Regions from separate parts of the Lactobacillus sp. wkB10 genome, predicted to be linked through region 1. Evidence: riboswitches for the same ligand, from Rfam matches in the RefSeq annotation. Region 1 holds a riboswitch; the other holds the start of a gene.
What was found. Region 1 has a riboswitch for FMN ahead of LACWKB10_RS04435 (ECF transporter S component). Riboswitches for the same ligand answer to the same signal wherever they lie in the genome.

Region 1 (8,272 bases):
TTTTCAGAGTAGCTCATTCTCATTCCTCCATTACTAACTATCTATATTAACCAACTGTGGCGATTAATCAGTTTAAATGATAACACACAAAAAGATGATGGCGAATTAGCCACCATCTTTTTAGATAAAACTATTAAGCTATTTAACAGCTTCTTTAAGAGCTTTACCGGGTCTAAATGCTGGTACAACACTTGCTGGAATTTGAATTTCTTTGCCAGTTTGTGGATTACGTCCTTTACGGGCTGCACGCTTACGCACTTCAAAAGTTCCAAAACCAATTAATTGTACTTTCTTACCTTTAGAAAGGTCATCTTGGATAGAACTAAAAATTGCATCGACTGCTGCAGCTGCATCCTTTTTAGTTAATTTTGTCTTTGATGCAACTTCAGTGACTAATTCTGCCTTATTTGCCATTGGGAAATCACCTCCTGAAACTTGAATCTTATTTTAAGATTCCTAATTAATTCCTCAATTGAGAAACAAGGAATAAATGATTATTTAAATCACTATTTCCTTGATTTCAAAATAGCACAAAACCCCTGATACAACAAGCAATTTAAACTAAAAATGTGATTTTTATGCATTTGGTAGATACAAACTATTTTCTTTTTCGTGCAATTATCTTAATGGGGGTTCCATCAAAATCAAAATTTTCACGTAGCTGATTGATCAAAAAGCGTTGATAAGAAAAGTGCATTAATTCAGGATCATTTACGAAAACTACAAATGTCGGCGGATTAGTAGATACTTGGGTCATATAATAAACTCGTAATCTCTTGCCTTTAATCATTGGTGTTGGAACCAATTTGCTTGCTTCTAATAATAAATCGTTTAATACACTGGACTTAATTCTTTGTTGTTGATTTCGATAAACTTTTTGTACTAGTTTCGGAATCTTTTCTATATTTTGACCAGTTTTAGCAGAAACAAATAAGATTGGAGCATAGTCAAGATACTGAAATTCAGTTCGAATAGTTTGTTCAAAGTCCTTGCCGCTATTACTGGTTTTTCTTGGTAAATCCCATTTATTGACCAAAATAATGATGCCTCGTCCAGCATCATGAGCATATCCTGCAACATGTTTATCTTGTTCCCTAATGCCTGTACTTGCGTCAAGTACCAAACATACAACATTAGAATGCTCAATGGCACCCATTGCTCTCATTACAGAATATTTTTCAGTTTTTTCGTAAACTTTTCCTCTACGTCTTATGCCAGCAGTATCTACAATTCTGAATTTCGTGCCATCCTGGGTCTTAAATGGAGTATCGACTGCATCTCGTGTAGTTCCTTCTTCGTTATTTACGATCACTCTTTTTTCGCCTACTAGACGATTGACAATTGAGGATTTACCTACATTTGGTCGACCAATAACACTAAATGATATTTGCTCATTATTATTCAAGCTTATGTCTTTGGGCAAGCTGGCCACTATTTGATCCAGCAAATCTCCAATACCTGTACCATGCACACTCGAAATTGGAATTGGGTCACCAAAACCTAAACTATAAAAGTCATAAATGTCCATACGCTGTTCAGGATTATCTGCTTTGTTAACCGCTAAAATTACCGGTTTTTTAGTTTGATAAAGCATCTGAGCTATCCGTTCATCGAGGTTAGTAACATGATTTGTAACATTAGTTAAAAATACGATGACGTCGGCTTCTTCAATTGCTATTTCTGCCTGTGCTCTGATTTCTTCTTCAATATTACTATCTTCCCAGGTAATTCCACCAGTATCTATTAAATCAAATTTATGACCTAACCACTCAGCTGGAGCATAATTACGATCTCTGGTAACCCCAGGTTTATCTTCCACTATTGCTAAACGTTGATTAATAATACGGTTGAAAAGCGTTGATTTACCAACATTAGGCTGTCCTACAATTGCAACTACAGGTAAAACCATTTTTCAGCCTCCTTTTTACAAATAAAAAAACCGACTCTAAAGTCGGCTTTTTTATTAAATTTAATGACGATCCTTTAATTGATCACCAATGATGTCACCTAAAGCAAAGCCACTGTCATCATTATTCATATACTTCTTGTTAACTGAATTGTGATTGTAAGAATTATGTGAGCGATTTCCATCGCCATCAGAGTTCTTAGGTTCAGCAGCTTTCATAGAAAGTGAAATGCGACGTTCATTAGGGTCAATATTTAAAACTTTTACTTTAACTTTTTGACCAACTTTTAAAACATCACTAGGCTTGTCCACGTGTTTATATGATATTTCTGAAACATGAACTAAACCTTGAATACCATCAGCAACTTCAACAAAAGCTCCGAAGTTAGTTAAAGACTTAACTTCACCTTCAAATACATCGCCTTCGTGTAAGTCAGCTGTAGCTTGTTCGAATGGAGAAGGTTCAGTTTGCTTAATTGAAAGGGAGATGCGATGTCTATCATCATCAATACCAATTACTTTAACTTTTACATCTTGACCTGCCTTTAAAACATCGCTTGGCTTGTCAACATGTTTATATGAAATCTCGGATATATGAACTAAACCGTCCACACCACCTACATCAACAAAAGCACCAAAGTTAGTCAGACGAGAAACCTTACCTTCAACAACGTCACCCACAACTAATTGTGATGCAACATTATCAAAAGCTTCTTCACGTTCTTCTTCAATTAAGTCCTTGTGAGAGAGAATCAAACGGTTCTTACTTGGATCAATCTCCGTAATCTTGAGTTTCATCGTTTTACCAATGAATGGCTTAAGGTCTGAAACATAACGATTTGAAATCAATGAAGCAGGTAGAAATCCTCTTGTACCCACATCAACTAATAAACCGCCACGAACTGAAGAAGTTACTGTACCTTCAATTGTCTTGCCTTCTTCAAAGTCCTTTTGCAATTCATCGTAAGCTTCTCTTTCCTTTAAGCGAGTAACTGAGAAGAAAAATTCACCATTTTCTTTGTCACCGCCGGCTTTTCTTAAAACTAAAGCTTTAAGCTTATCTCCAGGCTTAACTGCCTCACGTAGGTCAACGTTGCGATCCGAAGTGTATTCACGACGAGGAATTACACCTTCAATACCGGCATTTTCAACACCAACATCGATTTGACCTTCTTCAACGTCTAATACTTCAACATCTACAATATCTCCGACCTCAACTCCTTGCATTTGCTTTAATGCATCTAAAAATTGATTACTGTTTTCTGACATTATTTACCTCCCAATATCATACTCTAATTTTAAATGAAAGTTTGATATTTTTCTACTGTTTTATACCCTTTTTTATAGTTTTTTTTGACTTTTTTTAATTTCTGATAAAATTGCATTTACGACTTGATCAACACTCATAGAAGTAGTGTCTATTTCAATAGCATCTTGGGCTTTTTTTAATGGTGAAATTTTTCGGTGTGAGTCTTTGTAATCTCTTTCTGAAATGTCGTGCTCAATTTCTTCAAGAGACTGATTAGTTTTAATCCCTCTTTCTTTAAAATCTAGCATTCTTCTTTCAGCGCGAGAGTGAACTGAAGCGACCAAAAATATTTTTACTGCAGCATTGGGCAAAACAGTCGTTCCAATATCACGTCCATCCATCACAACGTTCATTTCGCCGGCCATTTGCCTTTGCAGACTAACCATTTTTTCCCTGATTCCGGCTAATGCCGAAACTTGAGAAACATTGGCAGAAATGTCAGGAGTACGTATTTCTTGAGTAATATCTTTATTACCGGCATATATTTTTTGCTGACCATTTTTAAATCTAAATTCAATTTTTTCCTCGTCAATGGCAGTTAAAATACCTCTTTCATCGCCGTAATCAATGTTATTTTCTCGTGCAATCCAAGTCGAAGCCCGATACATTGCCCCAGTATCAATATATGTAAAATTAAGCTTATGGGCGATAATTTTTGCTACAGTACTTTTTCCAGCTGAAGCTGGACCATCAATTGCTATTTGCATTCCAATAAAAAAGGGACTTAAGTCCCTGTCCTTTCTAAATTATCTAATTCTTAAAGTTTGTCCTGTATCCACCTGGCTATTGGGATCAAGTTGATTCAACTCTGCCAATTGACCAACTGAAATGTTAAAGTGGCGGGCAATACTAGTCAAGGAATCCCCTTCTTGTACGACATATTGTTTAATCACAACATGTTTCTTTTTAGGAGTTTTTTTAGATGATTTTGTCTTTGTTTTAGCCTTGGCTTTGGTTTCTTTACTTTTTACAGGCTGAACCTTAGCTTTTTTCTTAGTATCTTCTTTTTTGGCAGCTTTACGTACTTCAACTGCTTTTTCATTTGAACCATTGTTTGATGCCAAATTATGAACCACAGGAACAAGACCGATAAGAATAACTACAATCAGAATTATCAAAGCAATCCAGCCTTTTGATACGGAAGAATAAGTTTCTACTCTCGACTTTTTTGGACGCTTATAATGCTGATATGGCCCTTTTGAATTATTATTCATCTGAAAAACCTCCTTACCTAACCTGTTTAATTTTAGCATATTTAACATTTAAGTGGACAAAAAAAACGGTCATTTACTAGACCGATTTACAATATTTTTAAGATTTAATTTTTAAGATTAAAATTTTTCCTTACAAAAGGTTTGAAAGTTCTCAAAACGGTTTCAAATAGTAAATAAACTACGACACCGTTGATTGTTCCTTTTAACAAGTTAAATGGAACTATAATGCCAAAAATGTATGCACTCATTGATGGAATATGTAGCAGTTTACCCAAGTAAACCTTTTCAGTAAAAGAAAGTAAACCAGAATATCCATGTATTGTCGGTAAATTAGGTACAGTAGTTACTGCATAAAAAGGCGTTAAAACCAATGCATTCAGTACAGAAAGTACAAATGCCATAGCTATAATACCGAGAACAATACCTAAAATTGGTTTTAAATATTTTTTAGAAAAATTTTTCTCATCCTTGCTAATATTCTTTGTTAAATAATAAAATGGTAAAGCAAAAGATATTGAAGCTAAAAAAGCTGCTGACTGTCCTACCAAACTAGGTAAGGCAAAACCTTTATAAATTAAATTAATCAGCATTCTGACAAATGCAATAAAAATACCAGGTCCTGGTCCGAATAAAAATGTCCCAATTGTAATTACGACATCCGAGAAGTCAAACTTTAAGAAACTAGTTACCGGCAATGGTATTTCCAAAAGCATTAATACGTAGGCAATTGTACCAATTAAAGTATAAGCCAAAATATTAACTAAATTGTTTCTGCTTTTTTTCTGCAAAATTCTTACCTCCAAAAAAACTCGGTCTGTTGCTCCTAGCAACAGACCGAGTAAAAGTAAGCTTTAGATCTTGGCTTTTAGTTTAGTCTGTCTTCTTTCATCTAGACTCTAACTATCGGTATCTCAATAGATTCCACCACTTTCGTGGGTCGTGGACTTACACCACCGGTCGGGACTTACACCCTGCCATGAAGACAACAAACTTATTTATTAAATTTCACATACTATACTAATCTACGTTCTTTAATCTGTCAACTTCTTCATGAGATAATTCTCGGTATGTTCCTGAGATAAGAGAGTCAAGTGTAAGAAAAGCATATTTTTCACGAGCTAATTTCTTCACTTGATGGTGAACTGCCTTGAACATTCTTTTTACTTGATGATATTGACCTTCATGAATTGTTAATTGCACTATTTGGGTGTTTTTCTTACGGTCGCTTCTAATGACCTTGACCTTTGCAGGAGCACAGCGATGTCGATCAATTTTGACTCCATGCTTTAGCTGACTCATTTCATCTGGGGTGAGAATTCCAGAAATCTTAGCTACATAAACCTTGGCTACATTATTTCTCGGATGCATCAATAAATTGGCCAGTTCACCATCATTAGTCATTAAAAGCAAACCAGAAGTATCATAGTCTAGTCTGCCGATTGGATATAGGCGATAAGGCAAATCTTTAAAATAATCGACAACTGTTTTTCTCCCCTTATCATCATTTGCAGTTGAGACCACTCCTCTAGGCTTGTAAAAGAGATAAGTATGCAAACTTTCTCTTTCAATGGGCTCACCATCAACCGTAATATTACTAAAAGTATCCACTTTAGTACCAAGTTTAGTTACTACATTGCCATCAACAGTGACTCGACCTTCAGAAATCATTTTTTCAGCCTTGCGCCGTGAGGCAATTCCTGCCTCAGCAATTACCTTTTGCAACCGTTCTAAAACCATTATTTTGCTCCTTTTTGAGTTTTTGCAATATTTTTATCTGCTTGACCTTTAGCTGCAAACAAATCTATTTCGCCTTCACTATTGATGCTATCATCTTCGAAATCTTCTATTAATGGTAAATCAGCCAGACTTTGGTACCCAAAGTATTGCAAAAAATACTCACTCGTTACGTACAAATTAGGATGACCCGGAGCATCTTTTTTACCATTAATTTTAACTAATCCACGCCAGATTAATGTTTGCAAAGCCCCAGATGAATTAACACCTCTGATGTCATCTATTTCTACACGTGTAATTGGCTGCCGATAAGCAATAATAGATAGTATTTCCAACGCCGATTGACTTAAGCTCTTTGATAAATCTTTTTGAAAAAAATTTTCGATTATTCTACTAACTTCTGGTCTAGTTGTTAATTTGTAAATATCATTGAGATGTTGTATTTGTAATCCTGAATCAGGATTTTCTTGTAGTTTTTCTTGCAAATTTTTGCTTAGTTCGCGCAATGCAGGTTTACCAACCTGCAAAAGTTCACATAAGTTGCTGCTTTCAATGCCATTATCGCCGGCAACATATAATAACGCTTCTAACTGCGCCATTTTACTTATCATTACTACCAACTCTTTCCAAGTTCAGGTCACCAAACATCCTCTTTTGTTTTACCCGAATTTCCTGTTTTTTACAAAGTTCAAGCAGTGCTAGGAACAAACCAATAACATCAGATAAAGTTTTCATTTTTTGACAACAGGCAAAAAAGCTTAACTGCTTGTTTCGCGCCAATTCCTCTTGCAAGAAAGTACTCATTTCTTTGACAGAAGTTTCCTTTACTTCAACTGAAACAATATCAGGCTGTCTGATTTTCAGTCTTTGTAAAATAATAATAAAAGTATTAGCTAATTCAGTAGAAGTAATTTGTCCTTTTGGCAAAGGCTGAATTTTTTTGCTTTCTGGTGCGCTCTCCTCTTTAGCCGCAGTGATCGGGACTTCCTCATTACGCTTTTTGAAGTATGCTGAAACCTTTTTAAAAACCGAATAAGTGATAAGCTGTTGCACTAATTCATCCCTTGGATCTTCCTGTTCATCATTTTCTTCAGTAAAATCATTTTGCGGAAGAAGAGATTGAGACTTAATTCGCAAAAGCATCGATGACATAACAAAATATTCTCCTGCAATTTTTAAATTAAGTTTTTGCATTTGGTGCAAATAAGCTAGATATTGGCTTGTAATTTGAGCTATTGGAATGTCATAAATGTCAATTTTTTGCACTTTTATTAAATGTAATAGCAGATCCAAAGGGCCTTCAAAGTTAGGCAGTTCAAGGGTAAGATTATCACTCATTTTTCTTTATCCTTTTTTAAATACTTAATTAAATAAATATATTCAGGAACAGCCGTAATAACTTTGCTGGGATTATTTTGTGCCAACTCTTGAACTGCTTTAGCTTCGTACTTAGCTTTACGATAATCAGGAGCAAAAGAAATATAACGAATGATTACAAAATGTTTACTTGATTGTGTACCTACCACCCCTATAAAATTAGGAGCCTTTGAACGATAGAGATATAAGCAAAACTCGGCACTACTTTTATTTAATTGAATTTCATCCTTTAGATTAGCCAGATTTTTAAAATCAGAGAGATAAGATAATAAGCCCATAGCTACCTTTTCCTTATCATTTTTACATTCAATTAGCATTTAATCACCTTATGTTCGAGGATGCGTTTTTTCATAAACTTGTAAAATATGTTTTTGAGACAAATTTGTATAAATTTGAGTTGTACTAATATCTGAATGTCCCAAAATTTCTTGGACAACACGTAAATCTGCCCCATTTTCCAATAAATGTGTTGCAAAAGTATGTCTTAAAGTATGTGGTGTAACATTTTTCTGAATACCTGCCATTTTACAATAATGCTTAATAATTTGCCAAACGGCTTGTCTTGTTAAAGAGCTTCCCCTACTATTTAGAAAAATAAAATCGGTATTTTTGCCAATTTTTAATATTAATGGATCACGAACTTTTTCCTTATAGCTGTCTATCCAACTTAAAGCCACTTCACTAATTGGAATCAATCGCTCTTTTGATCCCTTCCCAAAAACTTTGACCAGT
Region 2 (8,272 bases), on a different contig from region 1:
TTGCCACTCTTTGCCAAGCAGTTGACTGTGCGGGCAATTTCGAATGCTCCAGGTACTCTCACAATCACAATATTTTCATCTTTCACGCCCGATTTTTTTAATTGTGACACAGCTCCAGAAAGGAGACGATCCGTTACCACACCATTAAACTGAGCAACAACAATACCAATCTTTTTATCTTGTCCTTGAGCAATGTTTCCGTTAATTTCTTTCATAATTAATCCACCTCATTTAAAATATGATTCATTTCATGTTTTTTAGTCGCTAAATATTTTTTGTTTTCTGCAGTCATGCCCACTTCAACTGGTATTCGTTTCGCAACTTTAATACCATAGTTTTCTAATTGTGCCACTTTGTCAGGATTATTGGTCATCAAATTAACCTCACTAACGCCCTTTTGTCTTAGGATTTCGGCTGCGACATTGTAGCGACGAGCATCAACCGGCAAGCCTAGATGCTGGTTAGCTTCTACCGTATTCATACCTTCATCTTGCAATTTATAGGCTCGTAACTTGTTTTCCAAACCAATTCCCCGACCTTCTTGACGCAAGTATAAAACCGCTCCTGAACCATTTTCTTCAATTTTAGTTAGTGCTTCAGCTAACTGAGCGCCGCAATCACAGCGTTTAGAGCCAAAAACATCCCCTGTCAAGCATTCACTGTGAAGCCGCAGCAAAAGTGGCTCACCTTTTTTAACTTCGCCTTTGCTAATTAACAAAGTAGGCTGCTTTTCGGGATGCTTTTTATCTCTAAACCCTTCAAGCTGGAAGTGACCGTACTTGGTGGGAAAATCAACCTTAGTAAAAGATTCAATCCCCAAATCTTTGTTTTCCTGATTTTTGCGGTATTCAATTAACTCTTCAATAGTCAAATAAGGAATGCCTAGTCCTTCCGCTAAAGCTTTCAAGTCTTTACGTCTAGCCATCGTTCCGTCTTTTTTAATGCATTCGCAGATAAAGCCAACAGGAGCAACTCCGGCCAATCTGGCTAAGTCTAATGCTGCTTCGGTGTGACCAGTACGTTCCAATACCCCACCTTCTTTAGCTACTAGCGGAAAAACATGACCAGGATGGTAAAAATCAGACCATTGGCTATTAGGATCAGCCAATTTTTTAATAGTCTTTGCCCGGTCAAAAGCTGAAATTCCCGTCGTAGTTTCAGTGGAATCAACACTAAGAGTGAAGGCCGTGCCAAAAGTATCGTTCGAACCCGTTTCAATTGGCTTCAACTGCAAACGGTCGGCATAAGCTTTGCTCATTGGTACGCACAATAATCCACGAGCCTTAGTAATCATCATATTAACTGCTTGTGGTGTAACCTTTTCTGCTAAGCCAATCATATCCCCTTCAGACTCGCGCTGAGGTGAATCAGCCACAATTACCAATCCGCCTTTTAACATATGCTGTAATACTTTTTGTATTTTTTCATTCAATTGTTCTGTCATTTTTTTCTCCATCAAAATTCTTTTTTCCAAGCCTGAATCTGCTTAACTGCGTAGCGACCAATCATATCCACTTCAATATTTGCTCTATCGCCTACCTGGTAGTGAGCCAAAGTAGTATTTTGGATGGTATAAGGTATTAAGCTTACTCCAAAATGATCATTCTCTGCCATCGTGACTGTTAGGCTAATACCATCAATAGCAATTGATCCTTTTTCAACAATAAAGGGATCATACTTATGTGGTACTTGAAATTCCAATTCAATAGAATTTTCGTTTTCAACTCGTTTTACCAGCTCGGCTGTTGTATCAATGTGTCCTGCAACAATATGTCCATCAAGTTTGCCGTTTAACTCTAGTGAAGGCTCCAAATTTACCAAGCTACCTTTTTGCAACTTGCCTAGATTAGTTCTTTTCATTGTTTCTGGCATTACATCAACTGCAAAGTCTTCTTCGCTCCAGTCAGTAATGGTTAAACAAATGCCGTTCACGGCAATACTTGCTCCCAATGGCAAATCTGTTTGTATCAGTTCAGGTGCACAAATACCTAGTCTTGCATGTTGCGCACTAATTTCCAAGCGGGTAATCGTACCCGTTGTTTGAATTATTCCTGTAAACATCCTTTTCTCCTCACGCGAATTCTTACGTCTTGTCCTAAACTTTTAACATCCAATAATTGGTAGTGACTTATTTCTGTTAAAGCCTGTCCGTACACAGCAGACAGTGCTGTGCCACCCAACACCAGAGGTGCAATATATGTTACTATTTCATCCACCAAATCAGTTGCTATAAACTGGGCCTGTACATTGCTTCCACCTTCAACTAACAACGATTGAATTTCATGTTCAGCCAAAAGCCGGATTACCTTTTGGGGTGTCCAATTGCTAGCAGTATAACAGCACACATTTTCTCCAACATTTTGAGTTAAGTTTGTTTCACTCAGTAACCAAATTTGACCGCGAGTCTTAAATATTCGACTGGTAAAGTCTAACCGATTGGCATCCTTAGTTAAAACAATCCTAATAGGTGGATGTGGTAAGTTTTTTATTCTGACAGTTAAAAGCGGATTGTCGATGCGTAATGTGTTTGCACCAATTAAAATGGCTTGATTTTGCAACCGCAATTTTTGTACATCAAGTTGAGCCGCATCCCGAGTCAAAAGTGTTCTTCTTTTGCCCGCGGCATTAATTTTGCCATCAATAGACATTGCATATTTAAGTGTCACAAATGGTCTTTCTTGCTGATAAAAAAAGTTATACGCAACATTTAAACTCTCAGTGCCACCAATGACTTCAGTTTGAACCCCATGACTTTTAAGATATTTAATGCCCTTACCTGCCACAATTTGATGAGGATCGACCTGACCGATAACAACTTTTTTGATTCCGGCCTCGGCTACTTTTTTGCAACAAGGTGGCTGCTTACCATAATGACTGCAAGGCTCCAATGTTACATACAAAGTTGCTCCCTGAGCTTGTTTGGGATCTGCTAAGTGCGACAGTGTATTTACTTCCGCATGTTCTTTGCCAAATTGATGGTGGTAGCCAGTTGCTATAACCTGATCATCTTTAACCAAAACTGCACCAACTAATGGGTTTGTCCAAGTCATTCCCTGGGCTTTTAAAGCTTCTTGGACTGCCATTTGCATATAATCTCTATCCTGCACTATTTCACTTCCTAAGCATTAAAAACCTCGTTGATAAAATCAACGAGGCTTATTTTATATTCATCAAATAAGATTTCAGCGAAGTTTAATAACGACGCGAGTTTTCTGTCTAATCTTGTTTGTTCTTCTCCCATCCAGACTTTAACTGTCGGTACTAGACTTGCACTAGTTCCACCGCAAAACGCGGGTCACGGACTTCAATTATTAATTGTCACCGTCGGTAAGGAATTACACCCTGCCCCGAAGAAACCGTATTCAACTGTTATTAGTATAATATAGTTATGCACTATCGGCAATAGCAAATTTATTGTTAATATTATTAAAAAATTATAGACAGCTACTAAGTTAAATTATAAAGGCTATTTACTGGGTTTTTCTTATTTTATACTTAATAAAAAATAATTTTCAAAATTAAAAAGCAGTAACTAAATTAATTACTGCTTTTTTAAATTTTATCTAGATGCATCACCAGTCAACTGTTAATACATATATTTCTTTATAGCTGCTTTTGGATCCATTCCCGCACGTATCTTCAGTTCCAGTTCAATTGCTACGTCAGCCAAGATCACCTGTGGATCGATAACGTTATAAGGATGATCTGGAGCTTTTTCCTGAGCCAGCGACAATTCAGTACAGCCCAGTAAAATCACATTGCACCCATATTGATCATGCATTGTTTGCAATATGTGGTGGTAAAGTTCGCCATTAACCACACCTTTTTCCTTGATATTTGAATAAATCAGTTCAGTAACCATTGGCTGAATCTCAGATCCTCCAAGTTCAACCTCGCGCCCTACTTCTTTAATCTCATCTTCATACAAATGATCGTAAATTGATCCTTCGGTGGCAATTAAACCAATTTTTTTCTCTTGTGGATAATCGGTTATAAACTTATGAACAGCAATACGCATCATATGCAAAAAAGGTATGTCTGTCAGTTTAGCCAAGTCATCATAACAATAATGAGCCGTATTACATGGCATTACAAAAAAATCAGGCTTTAGTTGTGCTTGCTGGAGCATATCCTCACGCAAAGCAGTGAAGAAATTAGGCTTGCTGGGATCTTTGATATATGCTGTACGATCAGGAACTTGTGCATCATTAACTAAAATATAATTTAAATAATCCTGATCTTTAGTAATTTTGATACGATGATTAATCATCCGGACATAACTTTCAGTCGCAATAGTGCCCATACCGCCAATAATACTAAAAAAATGTTTCATTATACCTGCTTTTCTAACTTCTAAAGTGTTCTTTTTTGCCTTCAAGCTCATTAATTACCTGTTGAGCAACCATAATATCAGATGGATATGGTGTATCTACACCACGAATTTTTTGAAAACCGTCTGCACCTTTACCGCAAATCAGGACAATATCACCTTTTTTCGATAAATTAATGGCTTCATATATGGCCTTCTTACGATCTAGTTCTATTGTTACATCAACTTTAGAATGATCAATTCCGGCATCAATTTCCTGTGCAATTTCTTTTGGATCTTCAAATCCAGGGTCATCAGTAGTTAAAAAAGCTTTATCCGCATATGCATTTAAACTGTGACTAAAACCGGGACGGCGAGAGACACCCTTATCACCTGGAGCACCTACAACAACAATGATTTTTGGATTATTAAATTCACGTTGCATAAAGCCCATAAGTGCCATCATGGAAGCTTCGTTATGTGCATAATCTACAACCACTACACCATGGTCTTTGGTCACTTCTGTCTGCATCCGTCCAGGAACTGTTACTTGACTAATTCCTTTAGCAGCATCGTCATGGTTCATTCCGGCCAGTCCGGCTCCAATTACTGCAGCCGTACCGTTTGATTCATTAAAGTCACCCAGCATCTTTAACTGGTAATCACCAGCTATTTTAAGCTGCTTTGCTTTGTCACTGACACATAATACCTGGAATTTAGTCTGAGCCATATCAAGTTTTTCGGTTGCAAAGCGAAAATCAATTGTCTGTTTTAGGTTCGGATTGGTAAATTTTTCGTCAGCAAACAAGTAGATACTGTCTGGATCAGTAGTAGTCGTGGCAGCAGCATAAACTTCGTCAAAATGGTCAGTCTGAGCGTTAATAATACACTTGCGCGCATTAACCAATAATTGCAGTTTACAGTGCAGATAATCAGCAAAGTTAGGATGCTCATTAGGTCCAATATGATCGGGTGAAATGTTTAAGAAAAAGCCTAAATCATAAGTTAGTCCAAACACCCTGTTTTTCTTATAAGCCTGACTGGAAACTTCCATAACCATGTGCGTCATACCATTGTCCACAGCCGTTCGCATATCACGAAACAAATCAAGTGATTCAGGAGTGGTTAAGCTGGATTTAAAAGTATCATCTTTTCCCTGACCCACAACTGTGTTGACAGAAGAAATCAGTGCTGTTTTGCCACCATTGACTTGATCCAGCATTCCTTTTAGAAAATAAGCAGTAGTGGTTTTACCTTTAGTACCAGTAATAGCAATTAAATATAAATCATCTTGAGGAAAGCGGAAAAAGGCTGCAGATAATAGAGCCATTGCCTTAGAAACATTGCGCACAATCAGTGCATGCATTCCCTTGCCTTCTGGATATGGTTGCTCTGCTACATAACAGTTGGCACCATTTGCTTTTGCCATTGACAAAAAGGTAGGACGAAAGCCAGCACCTTTACAAAAGAACAGTGTATTGGTTTGAACATCCCGTGAATCATATGACACATATTCCATTTTAGATGGGACGGTGTCCTGAACAGCACTCGATTTAAGCAGATGGTGCTCTTTTAAAATTAAAATACAGGTATTTAAAGAAATACTCATGCTATACTCCTCTATTTATTATCTCAGTCAAAATTATACCACAGCTATGCTGGAGTTTTTTCACTCTTTAGGTTCAAAGGCAGACAAATAATGAAACGTGTCCAATCTTTATCAGATTCACAACGAATTTTGCCGTGATGAAGATCAACAATGCTTTTGGTAATTGATAGACCCAGTCCTGTACCACCTGTTTTAGTATTCCGAGATCCTTCTACTCTATAGAACCGTTCAAATATTTTTTTTAACGACTCTTCAGGAATTTGGGCACCATTATTTTCTACCCGTAGTTCAACTTCATTGTTGTTGACCAAATTAGCAATCAAATTAATTTGTGTTGCCCCTGTACCATATTTCAAAGCATTGGTAATGAGATTGTTATAAACGCGTACTAACTTTTCCGCATCAGCTTCAATCGTTAAATTTTTAGGTCTTGCTTCAATATTAAATACTATCCCTTTTTCTTGACCTTCAAATTCAAATCCCGCTGCCACCTGTTCTAACATAGAAAAAATATGTAAAGAAGACAGATTTAGTTTAGTACTTGTTGATTTTAACGTTGTATACTCAAGCAGATCATGAGCCAGAGACTTCATTTGCTCTGCCTTCATATAGGCGATATTAAGATATTTTTGCTGATCTGCTGGATCTGACACCCCCGATTTAAGTAATCCCAAATATCCAATGATAGAAGTTAAGGGCGTCCTGATATCATGAGAAACATTACTGATTAATTCATCTTTAGATTTTTCAATCGCCTTTTCTTCATTGATTGCGTTGACTGTACTATCAACTAATGAATTAATCGAATCAATTACTTTTTGTAGGTCTGTTTTGACTTTAAAAGAAATTGTATGATCAAAATGTCCCTTTGCAATATAATGCAGTTCAGAAATAACATGTCTTAACTGCATTTGATGATAACGCCGAATTAAGCGCCAGTAGAGAACGATTAAATCGCCAATACCCATAAAAATAATAAAGGTATTTTGCCAAGACCATAAATGGCGTCCACCAGCAAAAGTAATGGTCTTTTTTAAAAAATAAATGCCGTTAACCAGGTTTTTATTTTGTAAAATTGTCAAGTTGATTAAAATAATCACCGATAGGTTTAACAATAACAGCAAAATAACCGTTATAACGCCTTCAGCAAACAACTCGCTTTTTTCAGCAGCTGTCAGCTTGACCCTTTCTTTTTTCATCTAGCTAAGCCTCAACTTTATAGCCTACACCCCAAACAGTCTGAATAACATCTTCGCCGCCTGTGGCCGTTTGAATCTTGTCACGCAAGTGCGAAACGTGCACCATAACGGTTTTAGCAGAAACTATCGATTCCTGTTGCCAAACCCGTTCAAAAATTTCATCAGCAGAAAATACACGATTAGGGTGACTGGCGAGAAGATACAGAATACCGAATTCCAAAGCAGTTAACTGAATATCTTTGCCATCAATTGTTTTAACTTCATGTGAATCACGGTTAATAATAAGCGGTCCAACTTCAAGAATGTCGGGTTCATCATCTTTGACCTGCTTTTGACTACGACGTAAAAGCGAACGAACTCGCGCCATAACCTCTAATGGATTAAATGGCTTTGACACATAGTCATCAGCGCCTGTAATTAAACCCTGGATTTTATCCATATCCCCCGTCTTAGCAGACACAATGATAATAGGAATATCAGAGTCTTTACGAACTTCCTTGATAACATCAATTCCACTCATATTAGGCATCATAACATCCAAAATCATTAAAGCAATATCTGGAGTGGTAGTTAATTTCGTAATGGCTTCCTTGCCACTGTATGCAACGACTGGGGTATAACCTTCATTTTTTAGATAAATACTTAACAGTTCGACGATTTCTTTATCATCGTCAACAACTAAAATTTTCATAGGGCTAATTCCCTTCTTTTTACTTATTGATTATATTCGTTTTATTTTTCCATTCTACTAAATATAGTGTAGCAGAATCTATGTCTAATATTTTAGACAATTTTGTAACAAACTACTAATATTCAAGCATAACTTTATTATTTTATTAAAAAAGCTGGATTTTTCCAGCTTGCTTTCTTAATTTAAATTACTAATACCATTTAAATATTCCACTATCCACTGCCGATCAATATATCCTAAAAGTTCCTTACTTTGATTTTGCACTGCCAACGCTTCATGATCACACAACAGCTGCAGCAGCCTAGCGATAGTTTCTTCTTCACCAATTACCAACATATCAGGTAGTGACCTTGAATCATCTTTTTTATATTTATTAAATAAAGCCGCCTGCCTCAAAGGCGTTTCGTATAAGTTATTGCCCAAACTGCCTTTAAAAAAGTCTCTTACAAAGTCATTTGCAGGAT

Region 2: it holds a riboswitch for FMN, as region 1 does, so the genes downstream of both, ribD (bifunctional diaminohydroxyphosphoribosylaminopyrimidine deaminase/5-amino-6-(5-phosphoribosylamino)uracil reductase RibD) here and LACWKB10_RS04435 (ECF transporter S component) in region 1, are expected to answer to the same signal.

The regions. Positions count from the first base shown of each region.
Region 1 is NZ_JRJB01000005.1:67,364-75,635, forward strand. Features, by position in the region: gene LACWKB10_RS04405 (tetratricopeptide repeat protein) at 1-17, opposite strand, end outside; gene LACWKB10_RS04410 (HU family DNA-binding protein) at 139-414, opposite strand; gene der (ribosome biogenesis GTPase Der) at 599-1,909, opposite strand; gene rpsA (30S ribosomal protein S1) at 1,970-3,175, opposite strand; gene cmk ((d)CMP kinase) at 3,248-3,922, opposite strand; gene LACWKB10_RS04430 (LysM domain-containing protein) at 3,962-4,429, opposite strand; gene LACWKB10_RS04435 (ECF transporter S component) at 4,534-5,220, opposite strand; FMN riboswitch at 5,303-5,417, opposite strand; gene LACWKB10_RS04440 (pseudouridine synthase) at 5,447-6,166, opposite strand; gene scpB (SMC-Scp complex subunit ScpB) at 6,166-6,774, opposite strand; gene LACWKB10_RS04450 (ScpA family protein) at 6,764-7,501, opposite strand; gene LACWKB10_RS04455 (hypothetical protein) at 7,498-7,857, opposite strand; gene xerD (site-specific tyrosine recombinase XerD) at 7,867-8,272, opposite strand, start outside.
Region 2 is NZ_JRJB01000004.1:79,211-87,482, forward strand. Features, by position in the region: gene ribH (6,7-dimethyl-8-ribityllumazine synthase) at 1-215, opposite strand, end outside; gene LACWKB10_RS03715 (bifunctional 3,4-dihydroxy-2-butanone-4-phosphate synthase/GTP cyclohydrolase II) at 218-1,444, opposite strand; gene ribE (riboflavin synthase) at 1,456-2,061, opposite strand; gene ribD (bifunctional diaminohydroxyphosphoribosylaminopyrimidine deaminase/5-amino-6-(5-phosphoribosylamino)uracil reductase RibD) at 2,046-3,107, opposite strand; FMN riboswitch at 3,226-3,359, opposite strand; gene LACWKB10_RS03730 (aspartate/glutamate racemase family protein) at 3,587-4,333, opposite strand; gene LACWKB10_RS03735 (UDP-N-acetylmuramoyl-L-alanyl-D-glutamate--2,6-diaminopimelate ligase) at 4,347-5,918, opposite strand; gene LACWKB10_RS03740 (cell wall metabolism sensor histidine kinase WalK) at 5,963-7,117, opposite strand; gene LACWKB10_RS03745 (response regulator transcription factor) at 7,122-7,808, opposite strand; gene LACWKB10_RS03750 (ABC transporter ATP-binding protein) at 7,986-8,272, opposite strand, start outside.